2 regions of the Erwinia sp. BNK-24-b genome follow, and region 2 is predicted to be linked to the other one. Evidence: predicted binding sites of a transcription regulator. Region 2 holds the regulator's gene; the other holds the start of a gene.
The links. The regulator ArgR, encoded in region 2, controls arginine synthesis, uptake and breakdown. The targets are predictions, from matches to a motif close to ANTGAATAAAAATACANT.
Positions count from the first base shown of each region.

Region 1: a site for ArgR is predicted at 2,071-2,088, ahead of argC (N-acetyl-gamma-glutamyl-phosphate reductase). Genes of this name have one in related genera too.

Region 1 covers NZ_CP179901.1:4,809,455-4,816,774, forward strand. The annotation lists gene ppc (phosphoenolpyruvate carboxylase) at 1-624, opposite strand, end outside; gene argE (acetylornithine deacetylase) at 872-2,023, opposite strand; gene argC (N-acetyl-gamma-glutamyl-phosphate reductase) at 2,194-3,198, shown strand; gene argB (acetylglutamate kinase) at 3,214-3,990, shown strand; gene ACMGGR_RS22100 (argininosuccinate synthase) at 4,010-5,230, shown strand; gene argH (argininosuccinate lyase) at 5,355-6,728, shown strand; gene ACMGGR_RS22110 (glutathione peroxidase) at 6,825-7,320, opposite strand, start outside.
Region 2 covers NZ_CP179901.1:359,082-366,401, reverse strand. The annotation lists gene degQ (serine endoprotease DegQ) at 1-669, shown strand, start outside; gene degS (outer membrane-stress sensor serine endopeptidase DegS) at 747-1,805, shown strand; gene mdh (malate dehydrogenase) at 1,837-2,772, opposite strand; gene argR (transcriptional regulator ArgR) at 3,200-3,670, shown strand; gene yhcN (peroxide/acid stress response protein YhcN) at 4,081-4,344, shown strand; gene yhcN (peroxide/acid stress response protein YhcN) at 4,447-4,716, shown strand; gene ACMGGR_RS01715 (barstar family protein) at 4,789-5,067, opposite strand; gene ACMGGR_RS01710 (NAD-dependent succinate-semialdehyde dehydrogenase) at 5,120-6,571, opposite strand; gene aaeB (p-hydroxybenzoic acid efflux pump subunit AaeB) at 6,699-7,320, opposite strand, start outside.

The DNA of each region.
Region 1 (7,320 bases), 370 kb from region 2:
CACCGCAAAGCCCCATTTAGCTTCGTCGACGGGGGTAGGGCGATATTTACGGATCTCATCGGTATGCCAGGCCTGCGCGACCAGCTGACGCAGACGGCGCATGATCTGCGATCGGTCATAATCAGGAAGATCGTGGTGATCCAACTGCTTAAGGCAGCTATTTACTTCGATCAGCTTGTGGATCAGCGTGCGGCGAGTGATCTCTGTCGGGTGAGCGGTCAGCACCAGCTCCAGCGAAAGCGACTCAACGGCCTCGCGGATCTTCGCTTCCGTCAGGTTTGGCTGCTGCTTTAAGCGCTCGAAGGTTTTGGCCAGCAGCTCCTGATGATTAGCGCCTTCGCCTTTAGGGGAAATAGTGTGGTATTGCTCGGCGACGTTGGTCAGGTTGAGGAACTGGCTGAAGGCGCGCGCAACGGGCAGGAGTTCGTCATTAGAAAGATTTTGGAGCGTAGAGAGCAGCTCCTGACGGTGGGCGTCGTTTCCCGCGCGGGAGGACTTGGAGAGCTTACGGATGGTTTCCACCCGGTCCAGGATGTTTTCACCCAGCGCATCCTTAATCGTATCCCCGAGCAGTTTGCCGAGCATACTGACATTACTTCGCATTGCGGAATATTGTTCGTTCATAAGACCCCTGACCGTTGTTTTTATCACTCTCTACCGTCGCCGGTATAACATTGCCTTTTATCTAGCCACGTTCCCTGCCATCCGTCAATTGACTTAAACACGCGCAAAGCTGGCGCTAACTAGCGGGAATTTATGAAATTTAACAAAGGAGAAGCGCGATAAGTAATTCTTATCGCCTGAAGTAACGGAAAACGTCGGCAAAGCCGGAAAAAACGCTATCTTTCCGGCCTGACAGGACAAATAGCGCTTAATGGTGGCAAAAATGTTGCACAACCTGCGTAATCAGCTCGCGGGTTGGCTTGATAAAAGCGGTGTCGAGATATTCATCCGGCTGGTGCGCCTGGTTGATCGATCCCGGTCCCAATACCAGCGTTGGGCATAATTCCTGGATAAAAGGCGCTTCGGTGCAGTAGTTTACGATGGAGGTTTCCGTGCCTAACAATTTCTCCACCACTTTGACCAGCTTGTGATCGGCCGGGCACTCGTAACCGGGAATCGGCGGGTGCAGCTGGCTAACCGTCACGCGGCCAGGCCAGCGTTCGCTAACCGGCGTCAGCGATTCGTTGATCAATCCTTCCAGCTCGTTCAGCGTTAAGCCCGGCAGAGGTCGAAGATCGATATGCAGCTCGCAGCAGGCGCAGATACGGTTAGCCGCATCGCCGCCGTTGATGTGGCCAAAATTCATGGTGGGATAAGGGATCGCAAAACCATCATGGTGATAGCGTGACTTCAGCGTGTTACGTAATTCCATCAGCTGGGTGATCGATTCGTGCATCAGTTCAATCGCATTGACGCCGCGTGAGGGATCGCTGGAATGGCCGGACTGGCCCTCAATGCGGATAGCGTTCGACATATGGCCTTTATGCGCGCGCACCGGCTGGAGCGACGTAGGTTCGCCGATAATCGCGCAGTCGGGACGTATGGTGGCGTTTTCGGAAAAGTATTGCGCGCCCGCCATCGTGGTTTCTTCATCGGCGGTGGCCAGGACGTAGAGCGGTTTTTTCAGCTTCGTCACGTCAACATCACGCAGCGCATCCAGAATAAAGGCGAAAAAGCCTTTCATATCAGCGGTGCCCAGGCCGTACAGCTTGTTGTCATGCTCGGTCAGGGTGAAGGGATCGCGCGTCCAGCGGCCATCGTCGAAAGGAACGGTGTCGCTGTGTCCGGCCAGCAGCAGGCCGCCAGCACCGTTGCCGGTGCGGGCCAGCATATTAAATTTGTGGCGCGTGCCGGGAACCGGCTGAACTTCAACCTCAAAGCCAAGGTCGCGAAACCAGCCTGCCAGCAAACTGATTAAAGCTTCATTACTCTGATCCATTGCGCTGTCGGTGGCGCTGATGGACGGCGTGGCAATCAACTCACGGTAAAGCTCAATAAAAGGCGGTAATTTTGTCTTCACTGTTGACAGTCCTTGCGTTAGGATAGTATCAATATTCATGCACTAATAGTGAATAAAAATACATTAATGGCGTGGGGATGGAAACCAAATTTCCTGCATATCCGGCGCTAATCGCGTGGGCAGACGGCATTAGCCGCCACCCAAAACCCGAGACCGTTATAAGGTGTCCGATGTTAAATACGCTGATTGTTGGTGCCAGTGGCTATGCTGGCGTAGAGCTTGCGACCTACCTGAATCGTCATCCTCAGGTGAACATAACCGCTTTAGCGGTCTCAGCGCAAAGCCCTGACGCAGGAAAATTGCTTTCCGACCTGCATCCGCAGCTGAAAGGCATTGTCGATATGCCGCTGCAGCCGCTGGCCAGCGCGGCGGAATTTGCGGATAAGGTCGACGTCGTGTTTTTGGCTACCGCGCACGAAGTCAGCCACGATCTGGCACCGGAGTTCCTGGCGGCAGGCTGCGTGGTATTTGACCTGTCGGCAGCCTTTCGCGTTAATGAAGAGAGCTTCTTTACCGACTATTACGGCTTCCCACATCAGCATAAAGCCTGGCTGGATAAAGCCGTTTATGGCCTGGCCGAGTGGCAGCAAAGCAAGCTGAAAGAAGCGCAGCTGATTGCCGTACCGGGCTGTTACCCGACCGCTGCCCAGCTGGCTTTAAAGCCTTTGATTGCAGCGAATCTGCTTAACGAAGCGCAGTGGCCGGTAATTAATGCCACCAGCGGCGTCAGCGGCGCGGGACGCAAAGCCTCCGTTGCCACCAGTTTTTGCGAAGTTAGCCTGCAACCTTATGGCATTTTTACGCATCGTCATCAGCCGGAAATTGCCGCGCATCTCGGTATCCCGGTCATTTTCACGCCGCATCTGGGTAATTTCCCACGCGGTATCCTGGCGACCACGACCTGTCGTTTGCAGGCGGGCGTAACGCGTGAAGACGTGGCAGAAGCCTTCCATAACGCCTATCACGATAAACCGCTGGTGCGCGTCTATGATAGAGGCGTGCCGTCAATCAAAGGCGTGGTTGGACTGCCGTTCTGCGACATCGGTTTTGCCGTACAGGGTGAGCACGCGATTATCGTCTCGGCAGAAGACAATCTGCTGAAGGGCGCTTCGTCGCAGGCCGTGCAGTGTATGAATATTCGTTTCGGTTTCCCGGAAACGCAGTCGCTTATTTAATCAGTGAGAAAGCCAATGACCAATCCTTTAATTATTAAACTCGGCGGCGTGTTGCTGGACAGCGAAGAAGCGCTGGCGCGCCTGTTTGACGCGCTGGTGGCATACCGCGAGACGCATCAGCGGCCTCTGCTGATCGTTCACGGCGGCGGCTGCCTGGTAGACGAGCTGATGAGCAAGCTTGCGCTGCCGGTGAAAAAGAAAAACGGCCTGCGCGTAACGCCTGCCGATCAGATCGACATCATTACCGGCGCGCTGGCGGGAACGGCTAATAAAACGCTGCTGGCCTGGTCAAAGAAACACGGCATTGATGCGGTCGGCCTGTGCCTGGGCGACGGCGGCAGCGTCAACGTGGCGGCTTTTGATGAAGAGCTGGGGCACGTTGGCCAGGCGACGCCGGGCAATCCAAAACTGATTAACACATTGCTGGAAGCTGGCTGGCTGCCGGTTATCAGCTCTATCGGCATTACCGAAGACGGCAAGCTGATGAACGTTAACGCCGATCAGGCCGCGACCGCCTTAGCCGCTACGTTGGGTGCCGATCTGGTGCTGCTTTCCGACGTCAGCGGCATTCTGGACGGCAAAGGCCAGCGGATTGCCGAAATGACCACGGCGCTGGCGGAACAGCTGATTGCGCAGGGCATTATTACCGATGGCATGATCGTCAAAGTTAACGCCGCGCTGGACGCCGCCCGCACGCTGGGTCGTCCGGTCGATATTGCCAGCTGGCGTCATGCCGAGCAGCTGCCAACCCTTTTTAACGGCGTGTCGATTGGCACCCGGATCCTCGCTTAACCGGTTCAAGGAAAAGACAATGCAAGATAAAAGCATCAAGAAAATCGTTCTGGCTTACTCAGGTGGTCTGGATACCTCCGCGATTATTCCGTGGCTGAAAGAGAACTATGGCGGCTGTGAAGTGGTTGCCTTTGTCGCGGATATCGGCCAGGAGCGAGGCGATCTGGAAGGCGTAGAGCAGAAAGCTTTGCAGTCCGGTGCCTCTGAATGCCACGTTGTCGATCTGCGTGAAGAGTTCATCAGCGACTACGTTTATCCCGTGCTGCAAACTGGCGCGCTGTATGAAGGAACTTACCTGCTGGGCACCTCTATGGCTCGTCCAATCATCGCCAAAGCGCAGGTTGAGCTGGCGCTGAAAGTCGGCGCGGACGCGCTGTGCCACGGCGCGACCGGCAAAGGTAACGACCAGGTACGTTTTGAAACCACCTATACCGCACTGGCTCCGCAGCTGAAAGTTGTCGCGCCGTGGCGTGAGTGGAACCTGCGTTCACGTGAAGCGCTGCTGGATTACCTGAAAGAGCGCAATATTCCGACTACCGCGTCGCTGGAAAAAATCTACAGCCGTGATGAAAACGCATGGCATATCTCCACCGAAGGCGGCGTGCTGGAAAGCCCGTGGAACGCGCCAAACAAAGATTGCTGGGTCTGGACTGTCGATCCGCTGGAAGCGCCGGATCGGCCTGAACAGGTTACCGTAAGCGTCGAAAAAGGCCGCGTGGTTGCCGTAAACGGCGAAGCGTTAAGCCCGTACGGCTGCCTGGAAAAACTGAATACGCTTGGCGCGAAGCATGGCGTAGGCCGTATTGATATCGTGGAAAACCGTCTGGTGGGCATCAAGTCTCGCGGCTGCTATGAAACGCCTGGCGGCACCATTATGGTTAACGCACTGCGTGCGGTTGAACAGCTGGTGCTGGATCGCGATAGCTTCAAATGGCGCGAGCAGCTGGGCCATGAGATGTCTTACGTCGTGTATGACGGCCGCTGGTTCGCGCCGCTGCGTAAATCTATCCAGGCCGCAGCGGAATCGCTGGCGGAAGAAGTGAACGGTGAAGTGGTTCTGCAGCTGTACAAAGGCCAGGTTACCGCGATCCAGAAGAAATCGGCTAACAGCCTCTATTCTGAAGAGTTCGCGACCTTCGGCGAAGACGAAGTTTACGACCACAGCCACGCGGGCGGCTTTATCCGTCTGTTCTCGCTCTCTTCACGCATCCGTGCGCTGAACGAGAAAAAGCAGAAGTAACGGCGATATTCAGGGCGTCACGGAAGATACCCGCCGGGTCACAGGCTAAAGGATTGGTTGTTTGCCCGGCGCTATAGCGGACTCGTTCCGCCTTATCATTCAACGAATTTAATGGAGCACTGACATGGCACTTTGGGGTGGACGGTTTACTCAGGCAGCAGATCAACGTTTCAAACAGTTTAATGACTCGCTGCGCTTCGACTATCGTCTGGCAGAGCAGGACATTATCGGGTCCGTCGCCTGGTCCAAAGCGCTGGTAACGGTCAATGTTCTGACCGCAGACGAGCAGCAGCAGCTTGAGAGCGCGCTGAACGTTTTGCTGGAAGAAGTGCGTGCTAATCCACAGCAGATTTTAGAAAGCGATGCGGAAGACATTCACAGCTATGTTGAAGGTCGCCTGATTGAAAAAGTCGGCGCGCTCGGCAAAAAGCTGCATACCGGACGCAGCCGTAATGACCAGGTCGCAACCGACCTGAAGCTATGGTGTAAAGCGCAGATTAGCGAGCTGCTGACGGCTACGCAGCAGCTGCAACAGGCGCTGGTCACTACCGCCGAAGCGAATAAAGATGCAGTCATGCCAGGCTATACCCATTTGCAGCGCGCGCAGCCGGTAACCTTTGCACACTGGTGCCAGGCCTATGTTGAGATGCTGGCGCGCGACGAAAGCCGCCTGCAGGATACGCTGAAGCGTCTGGACGTCAGCCCGCTTGGCTGCGGCGCGCTGGCCGGTACGGCGTACGAAATCGATCGTGAACAGCTGGCTGGCTGGTTGGGCTTCGCTTCTGCCACGCGCAACAGCCTGGATACCGTTTCTGACCGCGATCACGTGCTGGAGCTGCTTTCCGATGCGTCCATCGGCATGGTGCATCTTTCCCGTTTCGCAGAAGATCTGATTTTCTTCAATACGGGCGAAGCCGGTTTTGTTGAGCTTTCCGATCGCGTGACTTCCGGTTCTTCCCTGATGCCGCAGAAAAAGAACCCGGATGCGCTGGAGCTGATCCGCGGCAAGTGTGGTCGCGTACAGGGCGCGCTGACCGGCATGATGATGACGCTGAAAGGCCTGCCGCTGGCTTACAATAAAGATATGCAGGAAGACAAAGAAGGGCTGTTCGACGCGCTGGATACCTGGTCCGACTGCCTGCACATGGCCGCGCTGGTACTGGATGGGATTCAGGTGAAACGTCCGCGCTGTCAGGAAGCCGCAGAGCAGGGTTATGCGAATGCGACCGAGCTGGCCGACTATCTGGTTGCCAAAGGCTTACCGTTCCGTGAAGCGCACCATATTGTTGGTGAAGTGGTGGTAGCGGCTATCGGCAAAGGCGTGGCGTTGGAAGCGCTGCCGCTGGAAGAGCTGCAAAAATATAGCGAAACGATTGGCGAAGATGTTTATCCGCTGCTGTCGCTGCAATCCTGCCTGGATAAGCGTAACGCGAAAGGCGGCGTGTCGCCTCATCAGGTTTCGCTGGCGATTACCGACGCGAAAAACCGTCTGGCGTAGAAATAAAAAAGGCGGGCATCAGGCCCGCCAAAGAGTTTCGACTTTATTATTGGTTTTAAGCACATAAGAGGGCGAGCGATCGCCTTCTCAATTTTTTTAAGCTAAAAAGAACTGCTCTAAGTCGTCGCTGCCGCCAATATGGCGTCCGCCGATAAAGACCTGCGGTACGGTGGCACGACCGGTTACAGCACGCAGGCTGACGGTAGTCGCATCCTGGCCCAGCACGATCTCTTCATACTGAATACCGCGATCCAGCAGCATCTGCTTGGCTTTGGCGCAGAACGGACAGCCTGGCTTGGTAAACAGCGAGACGGATTCCTGCACTTTAAATTCCGGAGCCAGGTAGCGCAGCATGGTATCAGCGTCGGAAACTTCAAACGGGTCGCCCGGCTTGTTTGGCTCAACAAACATTTTTTCTACCACGCCGTTACGAACCAGCATGGAGTAACGCCATGAGCGAGGCCCGAAACCAAGGTCCGCTTTCTCAACCAGCATGTCCATACCGCGAGTAAAGTCGCCGTTGCCATCCGGAATAAAAGTAATGTTGTTAGCGTGCTGATCGGCTTTCCACGCGTTCATGACGAAAGTGTCG
Region 2 (7,320 bases):
CTCTCCTCTGCGGGCGGCAATATCGGTATCGGCTTCGCTATTCCGAGCAATATGGCGATGAATCTTGCGCAGCAGCTGATTGAGTTCGGCGAAGTGAAGCGCGGCCAGCTGGGAATTAAAGGCACGGAGATGACGGCGGAGATGGCGAAAGCCTTTAACGTTGACGTTCAGCGCGGCGCCTTCGTTAACGAAGTGCTGCCAGGCTCGGCGGCGGCCAAAGCCGGGATCAAAGCGGGCGATATTATCACCAGCCTTGATGACAAACAGGTTGAAAGCTTTGCCGCACTGCGCGTGAAAATCGGCACTACTCCTCCAGGTAAAGAAGTGAAGGTTGGCCTGCTGCGCGACGGCAAGCCGCAGACGCTAACCGTTAAGCTGGATAACAGCACCCAGACCGCCAGCGCCGAACTGCTAAGCCCAGCCCTACAGGGCGCGACGTTAAGCGACGGCGCTGCCAAAGACGGTACGAAAGGCGTTAGCGTCGACGGCGTGGATAAGGCTTCTCCGGCCGGTCAGTTTGGCCTGCAAAAAGGCGACGTTATTGTCGGCCTTAACCGCACGCGAATTGAGAATCTTGCCGAATTACGTAAGGTTCTTGCGGCGAAACCGGAGCTACTGGCGCTGAACGTGATCCGCAACGACGAAAGTATCTACCTGCTTTTACGCTAAAACATTGGGCGGACACCTGCGCGTCCGCCCGACTCATGGTATCCTGCCCAACGTTCATTCATTCATCAGTTAAAGCCATGTTTCCTAAACTTTTACGTTCAGTGCTTCTTGGCCTTGTTGTGGCGGGTCTCCTGCTGGTCGCGCTGCCCGGGCTGCGTATCGGCACAAGCTTTTTTATGCCTAAAGACGACAGCGCCAGCCAGATGCCCGTCAGCTATAACGCTGCGGTTCGCCGCGCCGCGCCTGCGGTAGTGAATGTTTATAATCGTAGCGCCAACGAATCGGCCCATAATCTGGAGATCCGCACGCTGGGTTCCGGCGTTATCATGGACGGTCGCGGCTATATTTTAACCAATAAACACGTTATTAATAACGCGGATCAGATTATTGTCGCGCTGCAGGATGGCCGAATTTTTGAGGCGATGCTGGTAGGTTCCGACAGCCTGACCGATCTGGCGGTACTGAAAATTACCGCGTCCGGCCTGCCGGTCATTCCGATAAATCCCGCGCGCGTGGCGCATATCGGCGATTTAGTGATGGCCATCGGCAATCCCTATAATATTGGTCAGACGGTGACGCAGGGCATTATCAGCGCTACCGGACGCGTAGGCTTAAGCCCTTCCCGCTACCAGAATTTCCTGCAAACCGATGCTTCTATCAATAAAGGCAATTCCGGCGGTGCGCTGATTAACTCGCTGGGCGAGCTGATGGGCATTAACACGCTGTCGTTTGATAAAAGCAACGATGGCGAGACGCCTGAAGGCATTGGCTTTGCTATTCCAACCGCGCTGGCAACAAAAATAATGGATAAGCTGATCCGGGATGGCCGCGTAATCCGTGGCTTTATCGGCATCAGCGGCCGGGAAATCCCGCAAATGCACGGGCAGAACCCCAGCATCGATCATATTCAGGGGATCGTGGTGACTAACGTCGCACAGGGCGGGCCTGCGGCGAAAGCGGGCCTACAGGTAAACGATGTGATTACCAGCGTGAACCACAAGCCTGCCGTTTCCGCACTGGAAACGATGGATCAGGTTGCGGAGATCCGGCCCGGCACGGTGATAGACGTGGATATTTTACGTAACGACCACAAGATGACGCTGCCGATTACCGTCCTGGAATATCCGGGCAGCTAAAGAGAAGGGCCAGCGACGCTGGCCCTTTTGCTTACTTCACAAATTCTTCGCCCTGAGCGATATCTTGTTTCAGCGTTTGCAGCATGTTTTGCAGGGCCTTTTCTTCAAAGGCGCTCAGCGTGCCGATTGGCTTACGCTCTACCACACCGCTTTTCCCTAACAGCAGCGGCTGGGCAAAGAAGCGAGCATGCGCGCCGTCGCCTTCCACATAGGCGCACTCCACGACGTTGCTCTCTCCCTGCAGCGCACGTACCAGCGATAGTCCGAATTTCGCCGCAGCCTGCCCCATCGACAAGGTTGCCGATCCGCCACCCGCTTTTGCCTCAACCACTTCCGTACCGGCATTCTGAATACGCTTAGTCAGGTCAGCCACTTCCTGCTCGCTAAAGCTCATGCCTGGAATCTGCGACAGCAAAGGTAAAATCGTCACGCCTGAATGACCGCCGATCACCGGCACGTTAAGTTCCGCCGGATTTTTGTTTTTCAGCTCGGCCACGAAGGTATTAGAGCGAATAATATCCAGCGTGGTGACGCCAAATAGCTTGTTCTTGTCATAAACGCCCGCCTTTTTCAGGACTTCAGCGGCGATGGCTACGGTAGTGTTGACAGGATTAGTAATAATACCGATCAGCGCTTTAGGGCAGGTTGCTGCTACCTGCTCGATAAGATTACGCACAATGCCCGCGTTCACGTTGAACAGGTCGGCGCGATCCATGCCTGGCTTGCGTGCTACGCCAGCGGAAATCAGCACGATGTCTGCGCCCTGCAGAGCAGGCGTCGCGTCTTCGCCACTAAAACCTTTAATTTTGACCGCCGTAGGAATATGGCTGAGATCGACAGCCACGCCGGGCGTAACAGGAGCTATATCATACAGGGAGAGTTCTGAACCTGCCGGAAGCTGGGTTTTAAGCAGAAGCGCGAGGGCCTGACCGATACCGCCAGCCGCGCCGAGAACTGAAACTTTCATCCTAAACTCCTTATTATTTAGAAAGGGAAGTGCCGGGAATTCATTTAGTTATGAACATATATGACCCGCAAGGCTTGAGCGAAAGCCTTTACCCTCTTTTGCACAACGGCGCATCATACAGGATAAAGCAGCAGAGAGAGACCGCATTACGTCAGCGCCAGGCCGTTCGCAACCGCAGGTTGATGATGTTGTTGAGTACAACGGTGATGGCTACTGATTATCACAACAACATTATAACAATCCGTTCACTTATTGTGCGCGACGCCAGACGATTAGGCGAATTTTTTCCTGTACTTTTACAGTGAATGCAGGTTGATAGCGGCAAAAAGAAGCAAAAACAAGGCGGCGCATTTGCATAAAAATTCACTAAAATGCATAATAACGGTCTCCCTGACCGGAAACCTCTTTCTGACATTTAGCGAAAACTATGCGTAACTCATCAAAACAAGAAGATTTGATTAAGGCTTTTAAGGCCCTACTTAAAGAAGAAAAATTTAGCTCGCAGGGCGAGATTGTCGCTGCGCTTCAGGACCAGGGCTTTGACAATATCAATCAGTCAAAGGTGTCACGCATGCTGACCCGTTTTGGCGCGGTACGCACGCGCAACGCTAAAATGGAGATGGTCTACTGCCTGCCGGCAGAGCTGGGCGTGCCTACGACCAGTAGTCCGCTGAAGAATCTGGTGCTGGATATCGACCACAATGATGCCCTGCTGGTTATCCATACCAGCCCGGGCGCAGCGCAGCTGATCGCCAGGATGCTGGACTCTCTGGGCAAGCCGGAAGGAATTTTGGGAACGATTGCCGGGGACGATACGATTTTTATTACGCCTTCTCGCCACGTTACTATCCATCACCTGCGCGATTCCGTTCTGAAATTATTTGAACAGGAACTATAAAAGGCCTGTATGCATCGCGGCTATATTCCTTTTCTCTCAGCGCTGACCTCGGTCGGCGCTTTATTTTATATGCCCTGACAGCGTCGTAATCAGCACGATATGCTGGCTGGACGTACCCTTCTCGCACCTTCAGGTAATAGACTCCCGTCTCGCAGTGTGATCTGCCGCAGATTAGCGCACAAATAGTTAAATTTACCTATCCTGCTGTTTTTACGTACATTTAACTGCACTGGTACAAAATATAAGCATTTTTTATAACAGAACGTTATTAAAAGGTGGTTAATTGCTTAAGTATCCCAACAAAACATTATTAGCATGCTATTAATTTTTTACGTTATTAGATCTATACTTCTTTTCGTGATGTGAATCACACTAAAAACAAGATAAAAACAGTGACGAGGAAAAATATCATGAAAGTTAAAACTACGATTGCCGCGTTAAGCGTGTTATCCGCCCTCTCTTTTGGTGCTTTTGCAGCTGATTCTGTTAACACGGAGCAGGCGCAAAACATGCAGGCTATGGGCACGGTCAGCGTCAGCGGCGTTAGCGCTGCGCCAATGGATATCAATGCCCAACTGAATCAGAAGGCTGAAGCGCAAGGCGCGAAGGCTTATCGCATTGTAGAGGCCTATAACAACGGCAACTACCATGCCACGGCTGAGCTGTACAAGTAAGTAAACAACCGACGTAATGTACCCAACAATCTCACGATAACCCCAAGAATAATAAATGTTTTTTAGCCCTTTCGGTTATCGCTAAACTCTGGAGCATCTGTAATGAAAACTAAACTGACTATCGCTGTACTGAGCCTGGCTTCCGTTATCTCTTTTGGCGCCAGCGCCGCTAATCTGGTTACCAACGAACAGGTTGCCAATGAAAATATGCAGTCTATCGGTACCATCAGCGTAAGCGGTATCGACGGCGCGCCAACCACCATTCGCCAGCAGCTTTCTCAGAAAGCTGACGAGCAGGGTGCAAAATCCTATCGCGTCATTGAGGCCTACAATAACGGCAACTATCACGCCACGGCAGAACTGTATAAATAATTCCTCGTCTTCGGGCTGTACCCTAAGCAGTCTTTGACGAACCCTTTGGCCCCGTTCGCCGGGGCCCTTTTTCTATCTTTCCTGACGAATATTAAAACGCAGCTGCCCTTCCAGTTCTTCTTCCGCTTCGTCAAACAGTAGAATCAATGCGCCATAGCGTCGCCTTTGCCCGGAGCCAAGATGAACAAAAACGATATCTAAAGGTAACGGCAGGCTTTTGTCGTTCACTACATCCCACAGACTATCTAAATCGGTAATCAGCCTGTCGCCCAGCGCAAAGCGATCGCTAAACTGCCGGAAGAAATGTGCCTGGTCTACAATCTCATTAAAATCAAATATCTCTGTTCTCATACTGGCCGCTCCACAGGGCAAACGGTTGGGCGACGCCTGGCCGCCCGGTGAGTTACAGGCCCCCGATATGCAGGGCTTTAACTTCTAAAAACTCCTCCAGTCCCAGCACCGAGCCTTCCCGGCCCAGCCCCGATTCTTTTACGCCGCCAAAAGGTGCCAGTTCGGTAGAAACCGCGCATTCGTTAATGCCGACCATACCGCTTTCCAGCGCCGCCGCGACGCGGAAAATCCGCTGAACGTCGCGCGTATAGAAATAGGCCGCCAGGCCAAACTCCGTGTCGTTAGCGCGTTGAATAACCTCTTCTTCGCTGTCAAACCGAAAGCAGGCGGCAACCGGGCCAAAGGTTTCTTCTTTTGCCAGCTGCATGGTTTCGTTGGCTTCGGCAATGACCGTCGGCTGCCAGAAATTGCCGCCCAGCTGATGTCGCTCGCCGCCGGCCACAATTTTCCCGCCCTTCGCTTTCGCATCGTTAACGTGCTCTTCCACTTTTTTCACGGCGGAAGCTTCAATCAGCGGCCCAACGACCACGCCCTCCTCCATGCCGTTACCCACTTTCAGCTGGTTAACCTCTTCTGCCAGCTGGCTAACGAAGCGATCGTAAACGCTGTTATGGATGTAGAAACGGTTGACGCTGACGCAGACCTGGCCCGCATTGCGGAACTTATTGGCAATAGCACCTTTAACCGCAGCGTCGATATCCGCATCATCAAAAACGATATAGGCCGCGTTGCCGCCCAGCTCCATAGAGACTTTTTTCATGGTCTCCGCCGCATTACGCATCAGCAGCTTGCCTACCTCTGTCGAACCGGTAAAAGAGATTTTCCTGACGGCAGAGCTGGCCATAATGGCTTCGCTTATCGCTTTAGTATCGCCCGCGACGGCGTTAAGCACGCCATCCGGTACGCCCGCTTTTTTAGCCAGCGCCACCAGAGCAAAGGCCGACAGCGGCGTATTGTTGGCCGGTTTGATAATGCCGGTACAGCCAGCCGCCAGCGCAGGGCCAAGCTTGCGGGTCAACATTGCCATAGGGAAGTTCCAGGGCGTGATAGCCGCCACGACGCCAACAGGCTCGCGCGTGGCCAGAATGCGCGAACCCGCTTTGGCCGGTGGAATAATTTCGCCGTTAGCGCGCTTGGCCTGCTCGGCAAACCACTGAATAAAGCTGGCGGCGTAATCGACCTCGCCTTCGGCTTCCTTCACCGGTTTGCCCTGTTCGGCGGTCATCAGTTTGCCCAGCCAGGCTTTGTTATCGATAATCAGCTGATACCAGCGGTAAAGAATTTCGCTGCGCTCTTTAGCCGTTTTCGCACGCCAGGCTGGAAACGCCTCTTTGGCTGCGGCAATCGCCCGCTCGGTTTCCTCTTTCCCGGCACGTGCGACCTGTGCGACGACCTCACCCGTTGCCGGATTCACTACGTCAAAAGTCGCGTCCGTATGCTGCCACTGGCCGTTAGTGAAATAGCCAGTCTGGAATAATTCGTGGTCAGAAAGCGAAGTGCTCATCCTGTTCTCCCGTTGAGTTAGCGTTGGGATAAGTATAGATGGCAGCCTGCGTAGCAGATCTCAGATTGGTAACAGAGTAGGTAAAAGCCGCGCTGTTCAGGCGCGGCAGGTTTGTAGCCGGGAAGGGTTAGATTTGCAGCAGCGTGGTCTGGTATTTTTTCAGCATAGTGACCAGACGCTGCACGGGTTCCGTCACGCTTAGCGGCGCTTCATACTGCACCAGCTTCTCCTGATAAATATGCAGTTCCGCCAGCAGGCGTTCAAAGTAGCGATGCCTTTTGGCGTCGCTGCTCGCAGAGATGACCCGATCCGCCGTATGGCGCAGCTGTTTGTGGAAGGAGGACAGATCGCTGTTAACGGGGATATCGGCATCGCGCAGGCGCTGATGGCTGATAATCAGCGTTAATGCGATACGGAACTTATTGATATCGCAGGGGAAAATATTCAGCAGCATAAACAGCTGTTGATAAAGCGCTGGCAAATGGTTTTCACGACGGCGCAGCTGGTTAGTGGTCATCGCCGCCACGGCCGAATACATAAACCGGTTTAACAGCGTACGGCCGATACGCGCCTTAGAGGTATCGCGGATCAGCAGAATCACGATTAATGCCACAAAGCAGCCGATAGCCTGACCCAGCGCGTTGTCCAGAAACGCGGTGACGTTAAAGGTCATGGGATTATCCAGCGTCAGGATATTGATAGTGCCCACCAGCGCGCCAAGCGTGCCGATTTGCCGACGCTGAATAAGG